4 regions of the Streptomyces sp. DF42 genome follow, and region 1 is predicted to be linked to each of the others. Evidence: riboswitches for the same ligand, from Rfam matches in the RefSeq annotation. Region 1 holds a riboswitch; each other region holds the start of a gene.
The links. Region 1 has a riboswitch for cobalamin ahead of ACYUED_RS42545 (CbtB domain-containing protein). Riboswitches for the same ligand answer to the same signal wherever they lie in the genome.

Region 2: another riboswitch for cobalamin. It lies ahead of ACYUED_RS29730 (ribonucleoside-diphosphate reductase subunit alpha); the one in region 1 lies ahead of ACYUED_RS42545 (CbtB domain-containing protein).
Region 3: another riboswitch for cobalamin. It lies ahead of ACYUED_RS33125 (CbtB domain-containing protein); the one in region 1 lies ahead of ACYUED_RS42545 (CbtB domain-containing protein).
Region 4: another riboswitch for cobalamin. It lies ahead of nicT (Nickel transporter NicT); the one in region 1 lies ahead of ACYUED_RS42545 (CbtB domain-containing protein).

Annotation. Positions count from the first base shown of each region.
Region 1 covers NZ_CM177859.1:9,269,120-9,273,916, forward strand. The annotation lists gene ACYUED_RS42540 (methylmalonyl-CoA mutase family protein) at 1-988, opposite strand, end outside; cobalamin riboswitch at 1,126-1,287, shown strand; gene ACYUED_RS42545 (CbtB domain-containing protein) at 1,323-1,544, shown strand; gene ACYUED_RS42550 (histidine phosphatase family protein) at 1,670-2,260, opposite strand; gene ACYUED_RS42555 (glutaredoxin domain-containing protein) at 2,343-2,780, opposite strand; gene ACYUED_RS42560 (class I SAM-dependent methyltransferase) at 2,882-3,718, opposite strand; gene ACYUED_RS42565 (peptidylprolyl isomerase) at 3,913-4,407, opposite strand; gene ACYUED_RS42570 (DUF6624 domain-containing protein) at 4,511-4,797, opposite strand, start outside.
Region 2 covers NZ_CM177859.1:6,446,472-6,451,268, forward strand. The annotation lists gene ACYUED_RS29725 (ribonucleotide-diphosphate reductase subunit beta) at 1-593, opposite strand, end outside; gene ACYUED_RS29730 (ribonucleoside-diphosphate reductase subunit alpha) at 653-3,034, opposite strand; cobalamin riboswitch at 3,155-3,283, opposite strand; partial or broken gene ACYUED_RS29735 (transposase family protein) at 3,823-4,344, shown strand; gene ACYUED_RS29740 (hypothetical protein) at 4,483-4,797, shown strand, end outside.
Region 3 covers NZ_CM177859.1:7,223,486-7,228,282, forward strand. The annotation lists gene ACYUED_RS33115 (WD40/YVTN/BNR-like repeat-containing protein) at 1-520, opposite strand, end outside; gene ACYUED_RS33120 (MFS transporter) at 839-2,065, shown strand; cobalamin riboswitch at 2,418-2,569, shown strand; gene ACYUED_RS33125 (CbtB domain-containing protein) at 2,604-2,825, shown strand; gene ACYUED_RS33130 (CbtA family protein) at 2,847-3,599, shown strand; gene ACYUED_RS33135 (hypothetical protein) at 3,615-3,800, shown strand; gene katG (catalase/peroxidase HPI) at 4,116-4,797, opposite strand, start outside.
Region 4 covers NZ_CM177859.1:7,773,754-7,778,550, reverse strand. The annotation lists gene ACYUED_RS35625 (hypothetical protein) at 1-135, opposite strand, end outside; gene nicT (Nickel transporter NicT) at 843-1,964, opposite strand; cobalamin riboswitch at 1,963-2,172, opposite strand; gene ACYUED_RS35615 (ArsR/SmtB family transcription factor) at 2,252-2,611, shown strand; gene ACYUED_RS35610 (cation transporter) at 2,922-3,101, shown strand; gene ACYUED_RS35605 (sigma-70 family RNA polymerase sigma factor) at 3,270-3,896, opposite strand; gene ACYUED_RS35600 (hypothetical protein) at 4,059-4,721, opposite strand.

The sequences.
Region 1 (4,797 bases):
GCGTGGCGATCGTCGCGCGCAGCATGTTCACCCACGGGTCGCGGCGCGTCATCATCACCGGCGAGGTCACCACGTGCTGCAGCTGCGCGCCGGCGCCCGGCGCCCCGCACACCTCGGCCACCCGCGCCCACAGCCGGCGCGCCGCCCGCAGCTTGGCGATGGTCAGGAACTGGTCGGCCGTCGCCGCGTAGCGGAACTCCAGCTGCGCGCAGGCCTGTTCGACGCTCAGTCCCGCCTCGGTCAGCTCACGCAGATAGGCGACACCACTCGCCAACGAGGAGCCCAGCTCCTGCGCCGCTGAACCGCCCGCCTCGTGGTACGGCAGCGCGTCCACGGTCAGGGCCCGCAGCCCCGGGTACTCCCCGGCACAGCGCAGGGCGAGGGAGGCCACCGGCGCGAAGTCCGACGCGCTGCCCGTGCGAGCCTCGTGCCCCAGCGGATCGGCGCCCAGACTGCCGCGCACCGCCTCCTTGGCGACGCCCCGCTCCTCGTAGATCCGCAGCAACTCCCGTGCGGCGGGCTCGACTTCGCTGCCCGCGTCGAGAACGGCGGGCGCCAGGTCGAGGTACACCCCGTCCAGGACCCGGCCGAGCGACGACACCGGGATGCCGCCTTCGCCCTCGCCCAGGACCAGCCAGAGCGAGGTGACGCCGTTCTCCAGGTCCGTGAGTGCCGCGCCGTTGTCGGCGACCGTGTGCCGCTGGCGTACGTCCCAGCCGCCGGCGGTGTTCCCCTCGGCGCGGCTCGCGCGCAGGAACGGCGCGAAGCCGGGGAAGCCGGGGTCGGGCGCGGCATCGAGCGCGGTGTAGAGGGGGCGGGTGCGCAGCCCGTCCTCCAGCGCGGTGGACAGGGCGTCTTCCGCCGCCGCGCCGGAGACTTCCTTGCCCGACTTGCGCAGGACGCCGGCCACCAGGCCGTGCCACTGTTCAAGGTTCGCGTCAGGGAACTCGGCGGCCAGCGTGAGCCCGTCGTCAGGCAGGACCGTCATGCTCGGATGCTAGGACAGATCGACAAAGGAGCAGCAGAGGGCACGGCTGTGACCTTGCCCTCCATCACCTTGTGACCCCGGTCTCCCACCCCCCTCCGGCGGGGTTCCGACGACCATCCCCAGGTCATGCGCCCTTGGCCATGTTCCCGTCAGACGGTACGGTCAAGGGGTTGTTGACGACGACAGAGCGGAAGCCGGTGAGAGTCCGGCACGGTCGCGCCACTGTGAACGAGACGACCCCCCTTGTGTGGGCGGAACGGCTCGCGAGTCAGACCCGCAGCTGTCGTCATGTGCACCACTGAGATGGGACGCGTACTCCCGAGGAGGTTCTGCCATGGCGCAGACCGTCGCCCAGCCAACACCCGCCACCCCTGTCGTACCCGCCAAGCTGCCGCTGACGGCGATAGCCCCCTGGGCGGTCTTCTTCGGCGTCCTGATGCTGGTCCTGCTCTATTTCGTCGGCGCCGAGCAGGGCGCCACCTCCGTCGTCTCCGGCGAAGGCGTGCACGAGTGGGTGCACGACGCGCGTCACCTCCTCGGCTTCCCCTGCCACTGACGAGGACACCGCACAATGTGGGCAGGCAACTCCCGTACCCCACTGAGTGATTGAACGACCCACCGCCGTGAGGGCCCCCGGACCACCGGGGGCCCTCACGCGTTTTCCCGGCACCCCTGTCCGCGTCAGTGTCCGCCCTCGGGCTCCCGTGCTACGAGCGTCTGCCCGAGTCGCAGGTTCCAGCGCCCGGAGCGTCCGCTGATCTCGGTCGCCGTCAGGGGAGGCACGTCGAGCCGCCAGAACGTGGCCTCATGCACCGCGAGGACCCCGACCACCGCGGCCCGCACGATTTCCGGCTCCACCACGGCGAGCGTCCGGCCGTCGGTCTGCGCGGTCGCCTTCAGCCACCGGCCCACGCGTTCGCAGAGGCCCTGCACGGTCTCCCCGCCGTGCGGCGCCGCGGCAGGGTCCGCCAGCCAGTGGGCCACCTGGTCAGGTTCTTCGGCACTGACCTCGCCGAGCGTCCGGCCCCGCCAGCGGCCCACGTCCATGCCGCCCAGCTCGGGCGCCTCCACGGCGGCGAGACCGAGGGCCGAGGCAGTCTCCCGGCAGCGCACCGTGGGGGAGACCAGGACCCGGTCGGCCGCGGACAGCGTGCCGGAGGCCGACCGGGCGCGAGCTGCGCCACCGGCGTCAAGCGGGCTGCCGTCGTCGAACCGGCCCTCTCGCACGGATCGGTTCATGGCGGGTGAGACGAAGGTGACGCGGCTGGTCACGCCGTAACTCCTGTTCTGCCTGTTCGGCTGCTGCGGGGCGACGGACCGCGGGACGACGGGGCGCCCGTAGGGACTCCGGTGATCACGCGGAGCGGGAGAGCTGTGCGCGTACCCACTCAGGATCGGGATTGGTGTGCGGCCGGCCCGCAACGACGACGGTCGGCACGGTCTCGTTGCCGTCGTTGGCCGCCCTCACCGCTGTCGCCCCGGCCGGATCCCGCCAGATGTCGACCCAGTGCAACTGGCGGGCGCTACGGCCCAACCTCAGGCGCAGGCGGATGCAGTACGTGCAGCCCGGCCGCCAGAAGACGACCGGCCGGCCGTCGACCGCGCTGCGGCGTTGTGCCTCCATCGCACCGACCGGCTTCGGGAAGAGCAGCGGTGAGTTGATACCTGCGAACAGCACGAACACGACCAGGAGCGCCGCGGCTGCGGCCGGTGCTCCCGCGACGAGCAGAGCTGCCGCAACGAAGGAGCCGCAGAGCACGAAGAGCATCGGGAGGATCCAAGCGCGCGTCATGAGGACCAAGGCTATCGACGAGCCGACGTCCGGCGAACGCCGGCCGATCGTCCGGACGGCCACCGTGTACATCACTTGAGGCGTCGTTCACCGCACCGCGTTCACGCGTGGCCCGAATCTGCCCGGAAGAGCGTGATGTTGAACAGGCCGCGCAGCAGCCGGTCGGCGAGCGGGAGGAAAGCCCAAAATCGCAGCGGGAGCCGAGTGCGCAGCGCGTGGGGCGGCCGGGTGACGGAGGTGACCTCGATCGCTCGCAGCCCGTACCTCTCCAGCGAGCGTGGGTCGTCGCAGGCCCACGACCAGCGGGCCTCCATGTTCTTCTTCACCGCCTGCTGGTGCTGCTTCTCCAGGAGGCTCCTGGGATACGTGTCGACGGCGACGAGCGCGTCCGGGAAGCGTCGCGCGATGCGCGTCAGCACCTGGGCGGCCTCCTCCTCGGGGAGGTAGACGAGCACGCCCTCGGCGACGAAGAAGTAGGGCCCGGGACCCTCCTCGACCGTGCGCAGCCAGTCCTCGTCCAGGACCGAGGCGGCGATCATCCGGCGGCGCCCGGTGTCCGTGAAGAACCTCCGGCGCAGTTCGATCGTGTCCGGCAGGTCGAGGTCGATCCAGTGCACGGTGCCGTTGTCGACTCGCTCGAACCGGGTGTTGAGCCCCGTGCCGATTTCGACGACCGTCCCCGCCGGGTGCTCGGACAGGAAGGCCCGCACCCACGTGTCGACGATCGCCGTACGCAGTACCGTGATCGCCGACCCCGGGCCGGGCCCGTACTTGTCACTCGCGTAGTCGATCGCGCCGATCATCTCGACGGCCTTCGGATCCCGCAGCAGCGGCCGCTTCCTGGCGGACTCCCGGGCCCGCGCGGCCAGTGGAATGAACAGCGTCTCCTGAACGGCGCCGAGCCGCACCCGGTGCTTGGGGCCGTTCGTGTCGCTCATGTCAGGCATGGTTCTCATTACACAGCACGGGCGTCGACCTGCGGAGAACCGCGAGAACCGCCCCTTTTGCCAGGTGGCTGTCCTGCTTGCGGGGCAACGGGAGGCCGCCGGGCAACGGAGCGGTGCGGGCAATGAAGCGGTCCGGGCGATGGGCGGTCTGGTCATCCGTGACGACCAGACCGCCACCACGGTCCCTAGGCGACGACGCCGCTGTCCTCGATGACGATCTTCTTGGCCGTGGAGCCCGAGCGGTTGCCGAGGGCCTCGACGGCCTTGACGACGTCCTCTCCCTCGACGACCTCGCCGAAGACGACGTGCTTGCCGTCCAGCCACGGGGTCACCACGGTGGTGACGAAGAACTGCGAGCCATTGGTGCCCGGACCCGCGTTGGCCATGCTGAGCAGGAACGGCCGGTCGTGCTTCAGCTGGAAGTTCTCGTCGGCGAAGGTCTCACCGTAGATGCTCTTGCCGCCGGTGCCGTTGCCGTTGGTGAAGTCACCGCCCTGCAGCATGAACTCCGGGATCACCCGGTGGAAGGGCGAACCCTTGTAACCGAAGCCGTGCTGACCGGTCGCCAGCTCACGGAAATTGCGCGCGGTCTTGGGCACGACGTCGTCGTACAGCTTGAAGACGATGCGACCGAGGTCCTCGCCATTGGCCGAAACCTTGAAAAACACGTTCTCACTCATGGCCACGATTCTGCACAACAGGCGCGGCCAGGTCGAACCGGGGCGGGCCAGGAGGTGTGACCGCCGGTCACGCTCGACCTGCCCGCATGCCCGGTCCGCGGTGTCAGCCCTGTATGCGCAGCGCCTGCAGTTGCTCCCCGAGCGGGCCCAGACCGACATCGTGGCGGCGCTCGTCGACACTCTGCGGATGGCGGATGGGGTAGGGGTGCAGCGTCGCCGGATTGATCCGCGTGCCGTAGTACTGCGGCTGGCCGAGGTCGACGGCGCACTGGTCGGCGATGTAGGCGAGGTGGATCGCCGGCGTACGTCCGTCCGCGGTGTCCTGGGCGATCAGATCGCGGCACCTGAGCCGGAAGCCGAGATCGGAGGCGTGCAGCAGGATCATCAGGG
Region 2 (4,797 bases), 2.8 Mb from region 1:
ATGTGCATCGTCTCGTCCCGGAACACCCAGTTGGTGCCGGTCGCCAGCCCGTGCAGCAGGCCCCGGCTGCGGAACCAGTACACGTAGGCGAAGGCGCCGTAGAAGAACAGGCCCTCGATGCAGGCCGCGAAGCAGATCAGGTTGAGAAGGAAGCGGCGGCGGTCGGACCTGGACTCCAGGCGGTCCAGTTTGTCGACCGAGTCCATCCACTTGAAGCAGAAGCCGGCCTTCTCGCGGATGGAGGGGATGTTCTCCACCGCCGCGAAGGCCGCCGTGCGGTCTTCCGGGTCGGGGAGGTAGGTGTCCAGAAGCGTCAGGTAGAACTGGACGTGGACGGCCTCCTCGAAGAGCTGGCGCGACAGGTACAGGCGCGCCTCCGGGGAGTTGATGTGCTTGTAGAGGGTCAGCACGAGGTTGTTCGCGACGATCGAGTCGCCCGTCGCGAAGAACGCCACCAGGCGGCCGATCAGGTGCTGCTCGGCGGGCGTGAGCTTCGCGAGGTCGGCCACGTCCGAGTGGAGGTCGACCTCCTCCACCGTCCAGGTGTTCTTGATGGCGTCCCGGTAGCGCTCGTAGAAGTCCGGGTAGCGCATGGGGCGCAGGGTCAGCTCGAAGCCCGGGTCGAGGAGCTGGGTGTTACGGGTGGGGCTGGTCACTGGCAGGCCTCGCAGGACTCGGGGTTCTCAAGGGAGCAGGCGACCGCATCGGGTTCGGCCGACTGCTGTACGGGGAGGGTGGCTCGGGCCGCGCGGGCGATCCTCGTCGCCGGGCGGGAGCGCAGGTAGTACGTCGTCTTCAGGCCCTGCTTCCAGGCGTACGCGTACATCGAGGAGAGCTTGCCGATGGTCGGCGTCTCCAGGAACAGGTTCAGGGACTGGGACTGGTCCAGGTACGGGGTGCGGGCCGCGGCCATGTCGATCAGGCCGCGCTGCGGGAGCTCCCACGCCGTGCGGTACAGCGCCCGCACCTCGTCCGGGATCCAGGCGAAGTCCTGTACCGAGCCGTTGGCCTCGCGCAGGGCCTCGCGGGTGCGGGCGTCCCAGACGCCGAGTTCCTTCAGGTCGTTCACCAGGTACGAGTTCACCTGCAGGAACTCGCCGGACAGTGTCTCGCGCTTGAAGAGGTTCGACACCTGCGGCTCGATGCACTCGTACACGCCCGCGATCGAGGCGATGGTGGCGGTGGGGGCGATCGCGAGGAGGAGGGAGTTGCGCAGGCCGACCTTCGCGATGCGCTCGCGCAGGGCGGCCCAGCGCTTGGGCCAGGCGTGCTGCGTGTCGTAGTGGTCGGGGTGCAGAACTCCCCTGGCCGTACGGGTCTTCTCCCAGGCCGGCAGCGGGCCGTTGCGCTCGGCGAGGTCGGCGGAGGCCTCGTACGCGGCGAGCATGATGCGCTCGGCGATGCGGGTGGAGAGCCGGCGGGCCTCGGGCGAGTCGAAGGGCAGGCGCAGCTTGAAGAAGACGTCCTGCAGGCCCATGGCGCCGAGGCCGACGGGGCGCCAGCGCGCGTTCGACCGGCCGGCCTGCTCGGTGGGGTAGAAGTTGATGTCGACCACGCGGTCGAGGAAGGTGACGGCCGTGCGGACGGTCTCGTCGAGCCGTTCCCAGTCGATGTCCTGGCCGGCCACGAACGCCGCCAGGTTCACCGAACCCAGGTTGCACACCGCCGTCTCGCCGTCGTCGGTGACCTCCAGGATCTCCGTGCAGAGGTTGGAGGAGTGGACGACGTGGCCCGGCTCGGCCGTCTGGTTGGCGGTGCGGTTGGAGGCGTCCTTGAAGGTCATCCAGCCGTTGCCGGTCTGGGCCAGGGTGCGCATCATGCGGCCGTAGAGTTCCCGGGCCGGGATGGTCCTGCGGGCGAGCCCCGCCGCCTCCGCCCTGCGGTACGCGGCGTCGAACTCCGCACCCCACAGGTCGACCAGCTCGGGCACGTCGGCGGGGGAGAACAGGCTCCACGGCTCGTCGGCGTTCACCCGGCGCATGAACTCGTCGGGGATCCAGTGCGCGAGGTTCAGGTTGTGCGTACGGCGGGCGTCCTCGCCGGTGTTGTCGCGCAGCTCCAGGAACTCCTCGATGTCGGAGTGCCAGGTCTCCAGGTAGACGGCGGCCGCGCCCTTGCGCCGGCCGCCCTGGTTCACGGCGGCGACCGAGGCGTCGAGGGTCTTCAGGAACGGGACGATGCCGTTGGAGTGCCCGTTGGTGCCGCGGATCAGTGAACCGCGGCTGCGGACACGGGAGTAGGCGAGGCCGATTCCGCCGGCGTGCTTGGAGAGGCGGGCGACCTGGTGGTAGCGGTCGTAGATGGAGTCCAGCTCGTCGAGCGGGGAGTCGAGGAGGTAGCAGGACGACATCTGGGGGTGCCGGGTGCCGGAGTTGAAGAGGGTGGGGGAGGAGGGAAGGTAGTCGAGGCGGCTCATCAGGCCGTAGAGCGCGGCGACTTCGTCCACCGGGCGGGCGCCCGTTTCCGAAGCGGGCGCGGTGTCGTCGGCGAGACCGGCGGCGACCCGCAGCATGAAGTGCTGGGGCGTCTCGATCACCCGGCGGGTGATCGGGTGCCGGAGCAGGTAGCGGCTGTGGAGGGTGCGCAGGCCGAAGTAGCCGAAGCGGTCGTCCGCCTCGGGGTCGACGAGCGCGTCGAGGCGCGCGGCGTGGAGGCGGACGAACTCCGCGGTGCGGTCGGCGACGAGCCCTTCCCGGTGGCCCACGGCGACCGACTCGGTGAAGGAGGTGACGCCCTGCGAGGCGGCCTCGGCGGCGATGCTGATGGTGAGCAGACGCGCGGCCAGCCGCGAGTACACGGGGTCCTCCGAGATGAGCCCGGCGGCCGCCTCCGTGGCCAGCTCGCGCAGCTCCGTCTCGTCCGCCTGCGCCGAGCGGCCGCGCAGCGCGGCGACGGCGACCCGGCCGGGGTCGGCTCCGGGGAGGCCGGCGGTCAGCTCGGTCAGGGTCCGCAGCAGCGCGGTTCCCGGGCCGTCCGGTGTCGCCGGTGTCGCGGACGGTGTCGCTGAAGCCGGTTCGGCTGGCGCGATGGTCACGTGGGGCTCTCCCTCGCTCGGCACGGGGCCTTGCGGAGGCAGGGGGAAGCACGAGCGCGCACGGCGTCGCGTCCACCGGCCCATTCCACGAGGCCCGGACGTCTGAGCACCCGGACGGTTCGGCCGGGCGCACTGTCGGCAGGTCCTCGGACTGACGCCCATACATGTGCGAACACGCATGAGTACACCGTTGCGGGACAGTTCCGGATTCGCACCGGATTCCCCTGCGACGACAGCGAGCATGAGCATACATCTTGTGTCGGGTGGGATGAGCAGCCCCATATGTTGTGTCGCGGCGACTTCGGAGCGTGTCAGGGCGTCAACTCGTAGGTGATCGGCGTGCGGTCGTGGCCCCGCATCGGCTTCCCGTCACGGCGGCTGAGTTGCGGGGTCTCCTGGGAGTGATTCCATGGAGGTAGATGTCGGCGCCCGCGTGGTCCTCCGTCCTGAGAACTCTCGGAGGGAGTACGCACGATGACGAAGGTCGTCCGGCACCCGCCCGGCAGTGAGCGACCGCGCGACGCACCGATGGCGACGCTGGATCTGAGACGGGCGGCGGACCGGGCGAGGCGGGCCCTTCTCGGCCACTGGCACTCCCTGACGATCCGTCTGGAGGCGACCCGGGGCACCCCCCGCCCCAGGAAGTGGCGCCGGTGGCTCTCGTACACGAACCTCACCAGGGCCGTCTGGCTGCTCGCCGCGCTCACGGTGCTCGCCTGGTGCATGGAGGGCCTGTACATCCTCATCGAGCACCACTCGACCGGCTTCGAGCAGTGGCGGAAGGACAACTCGAGAACCTGGACTTCACCGCCGAGAAGACCCGCGAGAAGCACGGCCGCAAGAAGCGGTTCCGGCAGCTCATCTCCGGCATCCCGACAGGCAAGCTCAAGGCCCGTCTGGTGTCCATGGCCGCCGAGCACGGCCTGTCGATCGTCGCGGTCGACCCGGCGTACACGTCGATGTGGGGCGACCAGCATTGGCGTAAGCCCCTGGCCGGCAAGACTCGCAAGATGTCCCGGCACGACGCCGCGAGCGTCGCGATCGGGCGACGCGCCCTCGGGCACCCGATCCGGCGACGGACGGCACCGCCCCCGCAGCACCAGAGCGATGCTGTGGGGCATCGGACCGCCCAGGCCGGACCAGGCGCACGAGGGCATGAGGGAACCCGCCCACCCGTCACGGAGCGTGCACACGATGCACGCAGCCGGACGGGGACACAGCGAACGCGGGAGACCAGCGCATCCAACACCGTTCGGGATGCGCGCAGTTCCAGGAGCTGGCAGCAAATGTCACTCCTGGACACTGTTTAGGAACGGTTCGACGCCCTCCTCCGTTTCGTCGGCCCCGTCCTGACCGCCTCGATCGCCGCCGCGCTCTTCCTGTTCTGGTGGTACGCCTGGACCAAGCGGCGTTACCTCCTCAAGGCACGCGGGGACCCCCACAGGCTGGTGCTCACCGCCGGGCAGGAGACCGCCGAGATCGTGGGCCGCGACATCGTCGGGGCGGTGCGCAGCCGTTGGGCCGGTATCAAGGGGGACCAGCGCACTCTGGAGGACGCGAAACGGAGACTGCTGAAGCAACTCGGGGCGGCGCTGCGGACGGTCTCCGGCAAGATCGACGCCACGCCGCTGTACTACCAGCTCTTCCGGATGGGCATCGAGGAGCCTTCCTCCTCCATCCGCCTGGCCGTGGCCCAGGAGGTCGGCAGCGGCGGAAACGCGGCATTCGCAGTGATCCGCGAACGGATCGGTCTGAACAGCGAT
Region 3 (4,797 bases), 2.0 Mb from region 1:
AGCGGGAGCGCCACACGCCGCCGCCCGCACTGCCCGCGTACACGTACCCGTCGTCGTCGGCGGCCATCGCGGCCATCCGGCCGGTGACGTTGCCCGAGCCGCCGCTGGAGTTGGAGTCGATGTCCCGGTAGCGCGGGTCGTCGGAGTTGTACGGCTGGTCGGTGACTTCGCGCCAACTGCCGCCGGTGCTCCGCAGGTTGGTCAGGTCGTCCCAGGCGGCACCGTACGCGCCCGGCGCGACGACGCCCGGCGAGGTACGCGCCTCGGCGTACTGGTCCGCGCCCTCGGCTATCTCGTCGGCCTCGTTGCCGTCGTCGCCGTCTCCGTCTCCGCCCTTCAGGCTGGGGCTCATGGAGCCCACCGACTGCTCGCGCTGGGCGGCGAGCCGGGCGAGGCTGCGGGCGCCGAAGGGGCTGTTGTTCTGGCCGGAGGCGGCGCTTGCGGGTATCGCGACAAGTGCGGCGGTTGCAGTGATGGCGCAGCTCGTGAGCCATCGTCTCTTGCGGGTTGGTGCTGACACCAGATCCTCCCAAACGGGCATGCGTACGGCCGTCGCTGGGACCTGATCACGGGCGGGACGGCGTGTCCGAAACTTGGACAGTCTTTGACCAGAACCTGTCACTTCGTGTACGGGGTGTGGATCGGGCGAGAGATCGGCGGCTTGCCGGCCTGCTGCTGTCGATTCCGGCCTCGGTGCCCCGCCTCCGCCTGAGCCCCGCTCGCCGATCGGGCAGGCGCATGACTGCCGTCGGCAATCGCGTCGGTGGATGATGGGCGGCACGGACGCCGAGGACCGGCGGCGTCACCGAGGAGGGGATCGAGGAGGGAATCCACGTCCATGACAGCTCCGCAGTCCCAGGCAGTCCCGGCGTCACCGGCCCGGATGCGGCCCTGGCGGTTCGTGGTGTGGTTCGGCACGGTCAGCCTGCTCGCGGACTTCGTGTACGAGGGCGCCCGCTCGATCACCGGACCACTGCTCGCCTCGCTGGGCGCGTCGGCCCTGGTGGTGGGTGTGGTCACGGGCGCCGGAGAGGCGGCGGCGCTCGGACTGCGGCTGGTCTCGGGGCCGTTGGCGGACCGCACCCGACGCTTCTGGGGGCTGGCGATCGCCGGATACGCGCTGACAGTGTTCTCCGTACCGCTGCTGGGCGTCGTGGGAACCCTGTGGGTGGCCTGCGTGCTGGTGATCGCCGAACGGGTCGGCAAGGCGGTCCGCTCACCCGCGAAGGACACCCTGCTGTCGCATGCCACAGCAGCGACCGGGCGGGGGCGCGGCTTCGCCGTGCACGAGGCGATGGACCAGGTCGGCGCACTCATCGGCCCGCTCGTCGTGGCCGGCATGCTCGCGCTGACCGGCGGCGACTACGGACCGGCCCTCGGGGTGCTCGCCGCCCCGGGCGTCGCGGTACTCGGGCTGCTGGTCTGGCTGCGGGCGCGCGTGCCCGATCCGGAGGCGTACGAGCGGGAGGCAACCCCTCCCGCGAACGCACCCGCGCCGGACGGCCGCCTGCCGCGCGCGTTCTGGACGTACGCGACGTTCACCGCCGCCACCACCGCGGGCTTCACCACCTTCGGCGTGCTCTCCTACCACCTCGTCCAACGCCACCTCATGACGACGGCATGGGTGCCGGTCCTGTACGCCGCCGCCATGGTCGTCGACGCTCTCGCCGCACTGGCGACCGGCTGGCTGTACGACCGTGTCGGGCCGCGGGTGCTGGTCGCCCTGCCGGTGCTGACCGCCGCCGTCCCGATGCTGGCGTTCACGAACACGGTGGCGGTGGCCGTGATCGGCTCCCTGGTGTGGGGCGCGGCCATGGGCATCCAGGAGTCCACGCTGCGCGCCACGGTCGCCGACCTCGTGCCGTCAGGGCGGCGCGCGACCGCGTACGGAGTCTTCGCGGGGGTGGTCGGCGCAGCGAGTCTGGCGGGCGGCACGATCACCGGAGCCCTGTACGGCGCGTCGATCCCGGCCCTGATCGGGGTGGTCGTGACCGTACAGGTGCTGGCGCTGGTCGTGCTCGCGGTCAGTGGGACCGGACGGCTCGGCCGGCGCCCGGGCGGGTGAGGCTCCGGGGTGGCCCGCGCCCGGGCAACCATGGAGAGCCTGCTGCCGGAAGCCGAGAGTCAGGCCGCCAGAGCGGCTTGATGTGATGGTCGGCGCCTGCCGGGGGCGCCGACCATCACCTGAATGGGAGTCATGGGCTGCCCGCCTGCCCGCCTGCACCCCGGCCGCAACTGGCAACGCCCGCGAAGGCGGCCAAGCCGGACGGTGTGGCCGGCGCCTGACCGAGGGCACGCAAAGGTGGGGATGCCGGCTGGAGGTCACACGGCCCCAAGCCCGCCGACGCCCCCACCCCCCGGATGAGAGGGGCCACTTGACGGGAGAGAGGGAGATCACTCCAGGTGGTGCGGTATTGGCCAGGTTCGCGACACACGGTACCGTCGGTCTGATATCGACGACGGCAAGACGGAAGCCGGTGAGAGTCCGGCACGGTCGCGCCACTGTGTGCCGCCGCCCCGAGGGGGGTGGTGGCGAGTCAGACCCGTAGCCGTCGTCATGTGCACCACCGAGATGGGACGCGAGCTCCCGAGGAGGCCCTGCCATGGCGCAGCATGTCGCCCAGCCGACAGTCACCACCCCCGTCGTACCCGCCAAGCTGCCGCTGAAGGACATAGCCCCCTGGGCCGTCTTCGTCGGCGTCCTGATGCTGGTCCTGCTCTACTTCGTCGGCGCCGAACAGGGCGCCACCTCCGTGTTCAGCGGCACGGACGTCCATGAGTGGGTACACGATGCCCGCCACCTGCTCGGCTTCCCCTGCCACTGATACGAGGGACGCCGCACACCCATGAACTCCACGACGGTAAGAAACCTCCTGGTGCGGGGCATGCTCGCCGGCCTCGCCGCCGGAGTCCTCGCCCTGGTCGCCGCCTATCTGCTCGGTGAACCGTATGTAGACAAGGCGATCGGCTTCGAGGAGGCGCACTCCCACGAGCACGAGATGGAAGTCGTCTCCCGCTCCCTGCAGTCAACCGCCGGTCTCGCCACCGGCGTTCTGCTCTACGGGGTCGCGTTCGGCGGCATCGCCGCGCTCGCCTACTGCTTCGCCCTCGGCCGCGTCGGCCGCTTCTCGCCGCGGGCGACCGCGCTGCTGCTGTCCGGCTGCGCGCTGCTGGCGGTGTACGTGGTGCCGTTCCTGAAGTACCCGGCCAATCCGCCGTCGGTCGGCGAGCCCGACACCATCGGCAAGCGGACCACCCTGTACTTCCTGATGATGCTGCTCAGCGTGCTCCTTGCGATCGCAGCCACCATCCTCGGCAAGCGGCTCCAGCCGAACCTGGGCACCTGGTGGGCGACGATGGTCGCGGTTGCCGCGTTCGCCGTCGTGATCGGCCTGGCGTACGAGTTCCTGCCCGTCGTCAACGAGGTGCCGAAGGACTTCCCGGCCACCGTGCTGTGGCGGTTCCGACTCGCCGCCCTGGCCATCCAGGCCACCCTCTGGGGCAGCTTCGCACTCGTCTTCGGCGAGCTGGCCGAGCGGTTGCTGAACCCGAAGCCCGTGTCGGCGGCCGCGAAGGCGACGGTCGCCGCTCCCAGCTGACCACGCATCGAACAGGTGAGAGGGCCCACGGAACCATCCGGGGGCCCTCTCACGTTCTTCGGACATCCGAACGCGAAGGCGAGCAACGCCATCCGGGGCTACCGGGCGGTGATCGATCCGGCTTCCGTGGGCCGTTCCTTCGACGTGCTGATCGACCTCGGTCTTGAGGCGCAGGACGCGGAGATGGTCGAGCGCTTCTAGGAGGCCCTGGCGCAGGCGGAGGAAGTACGGGAGTTGCGGAGGCTGTTCGGCAGCCCCGACCAGTCCGCACGCGTGGCCGTCGCCGATCTGCCCGCCTGAGAGACGTTTCTGAGCCGGCGGGTCATGACCATTCCCCGGATCAGGAACGTCATCTCGCACTTCACGATGAAGACCGTCAAGCCGGGCCCGAGCTCGTAGGCGAACGACGGCCCGCAGGCGAACGACGTCCGGGCCGGCCCCTGTGGGCCGGCCCGGACGTCGTGGTCAGGCAGGTCTGGCGGTCGGACGGCTCGGACCGTCGGACGAGGTCGAACCTCAGACGAGGTCGAAGCGGTCCGCGTTCGAGACCTTGACCCACGCGTCGACGAAGTCCTTCACGAACTTCTCCTTCGCGTCGTCGGCCGCGTAGACCTCGGCGACCGCGCGCAGCTCGGAGTTCGAGCCGAAGACGAGGTCGGCGCGGGTGCCGGTCCACTTGACCTCGCCGGTCGCGTCGTCGCGGCCCTCGAAGGTGTTCTGGTCCTCGGAGGTGGGCTTCCACGTCGTGCCCAGGTCGAGCAGGTTGACGAAGAAGTCGTTCGTCAGCTTGCCCGGGGTGTCGGTGAAGACGCCGTACGAGGTCTGCTGGTGGTTGGCGCCCAGGACGCGCAGGCCGCCGACGAGGACGGTCAGCTCGGGGGCGCTCAGGCCCAGCAGGTTCGCCCGGTCGAGCAGCAGGTACTCGGCCGGCAGGCGGTTGCCCTTGCCCAGGTAGTTGCGGAAGCCGTCCGCGGTGGGCTCCAGCGCCGCGAAGGACTCGGCGTCGGTGTGCTCCTCCGTGGCGTCCACACGACCCGGGGTGAAGGGCACCTCGATGTCGTGACCGGCGTCCTTGGCGGCCTTCTCCACGGCGGCGGCGCCACCGAGGACGATCAGGTCGGCCAGGGAGACCTTCTTGGCGCCGGAGTTGAACTCCGCCTGGACACCCTCCAGGACCCGCAGGACCTGCGCCAGCTGG
Region 4 (4,797 bases), 1.5 Mb from region 1:
CATGCCCATACCGGACTTGTCGGCGGTGAACATCAGGTGGATCTCGTTCGGGGGCATGGTCGGGCCGCCCTTGTCGAACTGGAAGTGGCTCCCGCCGTTGTCCGCTGAGCAGTGCTGGGCGTGCAGATGGGCCATGTAGACGTGCCCCGCTTTTGAGGCCGGTCAGGGAGACGGTGACGGTGGTGCCCTTGGTGCCCTGGGCGAGCCAGGCCGTGCCCTTGACGTCGTTCATGCCAGGCGGGCGGGTGTCGAGCATCTTGAAGGTGCCCTTCACCACCTTCGCTCCGGGCAACTTGTAGGCGGGGGTGGCTGAGGGGTCCCCCATCGCCTTGTCGGACATGCCCTGCATGCCGTGGGCGGAGGACGAGGCGGAGGCTCCGCTGTGGGCGGATGCATGGCCGGCCGAGTCTCCTCCGCAGCCGGTGAGCAGGACCGTCAGGGTGGTCGTGAGGAGGGCGCCGAAGGCCAACCGGGATGTTCGGCGCGCAGGTTGAGGCGCCCGGGACCTGCTCGCTCTTCGGCAGTAGCACGACTTGCCCTATATTAGTCGGTCGCACCGGTCGCGTAGTTCCCGCCCCAGCCACGGCTCATCGCCCGCTACGAACGCGACCCCGGGCCGCAGAACTCTGCATGGCCACGAGCGACCGCTCCCGGACGCCCAGCAAGGACCCGGCAGCGAGCCCGGCTCGAACCCGGCGGCCTGCGTACCGCCGGGGACCCACTCCTCACCTGGGCACGAGCGCTACCACCGCGCCCTGCCCGGGGAAGCCACTCCTCCGCAGGGTGTTCCCGCTCCTCGCCGACGCGGACACGCGGCCCGACAGTGGAACACGCGTCGAGTGTCAGCCGCCCTCGGCGAGACGGGCGGCCCACTTCTGCTCCACCTTGGCCAGGCGCCAGTACGCCAGCGCCGCCGCCCACACGACCAGGAACAGGCCGACGATGATGTAACCGACGTTGTCCAGGTCCAGGCCGGCGATCCAGCCGGTCACCGCGTCGCGCAGATCGAGCTTCTCGTGCAGCACCCCGACCAGTTCGATCGTGCCGACGAAGAAGGCCACCGCGATGGACAGGCCGGTGATGGTGAGGTTGTAGAACACCTTGCGCACCGGGTTGGAGAACGCCCACTGGTAGGCGAAGTTCATGAAGGTGCCGTCGAGCGTGTCGAACAGGCTCATGCCCGCCGCGAAGAGGAGGGGCAGGCACAGGATCGCGTACCACGGCAGCCCGGCGGCTGCGCCGTTGCCGGCCAGGGCGAGAAGCAGGACCTCGGTCGTGGTGTCGAAACCGATCCCGAACAGGAAGCCGAGAGGGAACATCTGGCCGGGTCGACGGATGGACTTGGTGAGACGGCCCAGGAGGCGGTTCATGAAGCCGCGCGAGTCCAGGTGCGCCTCCAGCTCCGTCTCGTCGTAGCGTCCGGCCCGCATCGCCCTGAAGACGCGCACGATGCCGAACAGCGCGGCGAGGTTGAGGGCGGCGATGAGGTACAGGAAGCTGCCGGAGACCGTGGTGCCCACGGTGCCGAGCACCTGGTGGGTCCGGGAGTTGTCGTTCATCAGGGTGCCGGCGAGCTGCGTGCCTCCGGCGACCAGCGCGGCCATGACGACCACCACGCTGGAATGCCCGAGCGCGAACCAGAAGCCGACCGACACCGGCCGCTTGCCGTCGGCCATCAGCTTGCGCGTGGTGTTGTCGATCGCGGCGATGTGATCGGCGTCGAACGCGTGCCGCATGCCCAGCGTGTACGCGGTCACCCCGAGGCCGATCCCGAACGCCTTGGAACCGACCTCGTAGTGCCCCGGCACGACGAGAAGGAACAGGATGCCGAACGCCACGACGTGCAGCGCGGCGATCACCGCCAGCAGTCCGGCGGTACGGACGGTGTCCTCGCGCCGCCAGCGAAATTGGGCAGGCCCGGTGGGCAGGGTCATACGGTCACGCTCCAGCACCTCGTGGATCATTTCGTGAAGTGCCGTGGCCGGTCTCCTGGCTTACGGGTGCGCGCGTGTCCGTCCCGGCCTTCCCGTTCGCCGGGCGGCGAACAGTGACCATGCACGACTGGGACGGAAACTCCCCGATCACAGTGGCGAGGGCCGCGCCGGCCTGAATCCCCCGATTGGCGAAGGACTGTCACCGGTCTTCCCGAACACCACGGCCCGCCCACCGTACTGGCGACCACTCACGCCTGCATAGCTGCGCATTAACGCAGGTATTCAAGATCACATCGGCTACCTGCGAGGATGCCCTCATGCATCTCGTCCCCGCCGAACGCGCCGACCGTCGCACCATCGACGGGCACCGTGTCTGCGACGCCATTGCCGCCATCGGTGAGCCCGACCACGTCCGCGCCTGGGCTGAGCGGTTCTCCCTGCTCGCCGACCCCGGACGCCTCGCTCTCCTGATAGCTCTGCGTCAGACGGGCCCTCTCGCCGTCTCGGACCTCGCGATCGCGACCGGCATGAACGACCCCGCCGTCTCCCAGGCCCTGCGGCTCCTGCGCGCCGCCGGCATCGTCGCTGGCGAGAAAAACGGGCGGGTGGTCCGCTACCGGATCGTCGACCCGATCGCCGCCGACCTGCTGAAACACTGCATGGCCGAGGGCGGCTAAGCCTCGACGGCCTTCCGGCTGGCCCGCTGTCATCGGATCCCGCCCAGGCCATGCGCCCGGAACGGGGCCACCTCAGAGGGCTCGCGGGCCGCCTGCGGAGGTGCCTGAACGGCCCGGGCCGGGGTTGCCAGGCCACTCCAGGTGGACCCTTTCGACGTCGTATCGGCGGGTCGCCATTCCGGCCGCCTCCTCCTCCACCTGTCTTCGAGCTCCGTCTCTCCGACTCATGTAGCGACGAGGCCCCACGTAACACCGCCCCTGCGCATCGGTAAGCCTCCCCAAAGCCTCACCGGCATCCAGGAGTTGTGCCATGGCCCAGAAGCAGTACAGCGTCATCGGAATGAGCTGCGAGCACTGCGCTGCAACCATCAGGGAAGAGGTCTCCGAGGTGCTGGGGGTGAGCGAGGTCGTGGTCGAAGTCGGCCGCAAACCGGGCACCGTGCACGGCGTGGATCTCGACCACGGGCGGCTGCGGGAGGCGATCGTTTAGACGGGCGTCGGCGACTCGGTCGCCGCCCGAGTACTCGAAGAGGCCGGGCTGGACACCGTGATCCGTCACCGACTGCATGGGCGCCAAGACCCCCTTCTCCACCGCCCCGAATGAGGTGCTGCCGAGAGTGTCGGGACGGACCGCCCCAACACCCCGGTAGGAAGCGGCTTAGACCACCGCCAGCTCGGCGGGCTCCTCCGCTTCCTCCAGCAGGTCCATCAGGCTGGCCCTGGCACGGGCCACGCGGGAGCGGACCGTGCCGATCGGGCAGTCGCTGACCTCGGCGGCCTCCGCGTAGGGCAGGCCGACCATCTGCGTGAGGATGAACGCCTCGCGGCGCTCCTCGGGGAGTGCCGCCAGGAGGTCCAGCAGCGCGACGCCGTCGTCGAAGCCGGGCAGGTCGCACGGCTGGGACAGCTCGACGGCCAACTGCCAGTCCGGCACGTCGGACAGGCGCGGGCGAGCGGCGACGTACCGGTAGCTGTCGATGACGGCCCGGCGGGCGATGGACAGCAGCCACGTGCGCGCCGAGGAGCGGCCCTCGAAGCGGTGCAGGCTGCCGAGCGCGCGCAGGAACGTGTCCTGGGCGAGGTCGTCCACAGCCTGTGGGTCGGCGCACAGATGGGCGACGTAGCGCTGGACGTCCCGCTGCAGGGCGCGCACGAACTGCTCGACCGCGTCGGCGTCGCCGCTCCGGGCGGCGAGTGCGCAGGCCGTGATCGACTCGTCGAGGGCTGCCGTTTTGTCACCTTTACCGCTTTGGGTGCGCGAGGTGGGCAGTGCGGAGGTAATCACCTGGTGTCCTTCTCGGGATCCTTGATCCGGGCCGGGGCGCACGAGGGCGCGGGCGGTCCGGTGAGTGGGGAGACGGCCTACGGCACGAGCGCTACGGCGCTGGTGCGGTCGTACGGCCGTGGCCCGAGGCGCGCATGGGCAGCCTCGGGAAGCCGGCTGTCGTCAGGCGACAGCCGTCCCCACGGGAGGGCCCCGAGAGGTGATCGCGTGGACGAGCAGGAGGAGACGCGGCGCCGGGCCCGAGGGGCGGCGCCGCAGGTGCGGGCGCGGGCGCTCCGGGGTGGCTGGCAGGGCCAGCAGCAGCCGTAGCGGTACGGCCAGCCATCCGGCAACGGCCCGCAGGATGCGGAAGGCGGCCTTCTCGCCGTACGCCAGCCACAGCCCGCACAGCAGCGCGGCGAGCAGGTGGGCGGCGAGCATGCCCGACGACGAACCGCCGGACGCCGCGTGACCCATGTGATCCATGTGGGCCATGTCCATCGAGTCCATGGAGCCCATGTGCATCGACCCCATATCCATGGAGCCCATGCCGCTCATGTCCATGGAGGCCGACGCCCCGGACGCCTCGGTGGTCCACTGCGCGAAAGAGAACGCCTCGTGCAGTGCAGCCTGGGCGGCGACCACGGCCGCCACGATCAACGGCAGCCCACGCTCCCGCCCCGCCAGACACCAGCCCACGCCACCGGTGACAGCCGCCCCGGCGGCCAGCGCCCAGGCGGGCACGTCGCTCCCGGACATCAGGATGTGGCCCAGGGCGGCGAGCAGCACACAGACGGCCGCGAACACCGCGGCCCTTAGCGTGCGAGAACACCACCCTGCTGTCATGGCGCCTCATCCTTGCATCCGGGCGTCGCTCGTCAGGTGGGGGTACGGATATCCACAGGTACCCCCACTCAATCCG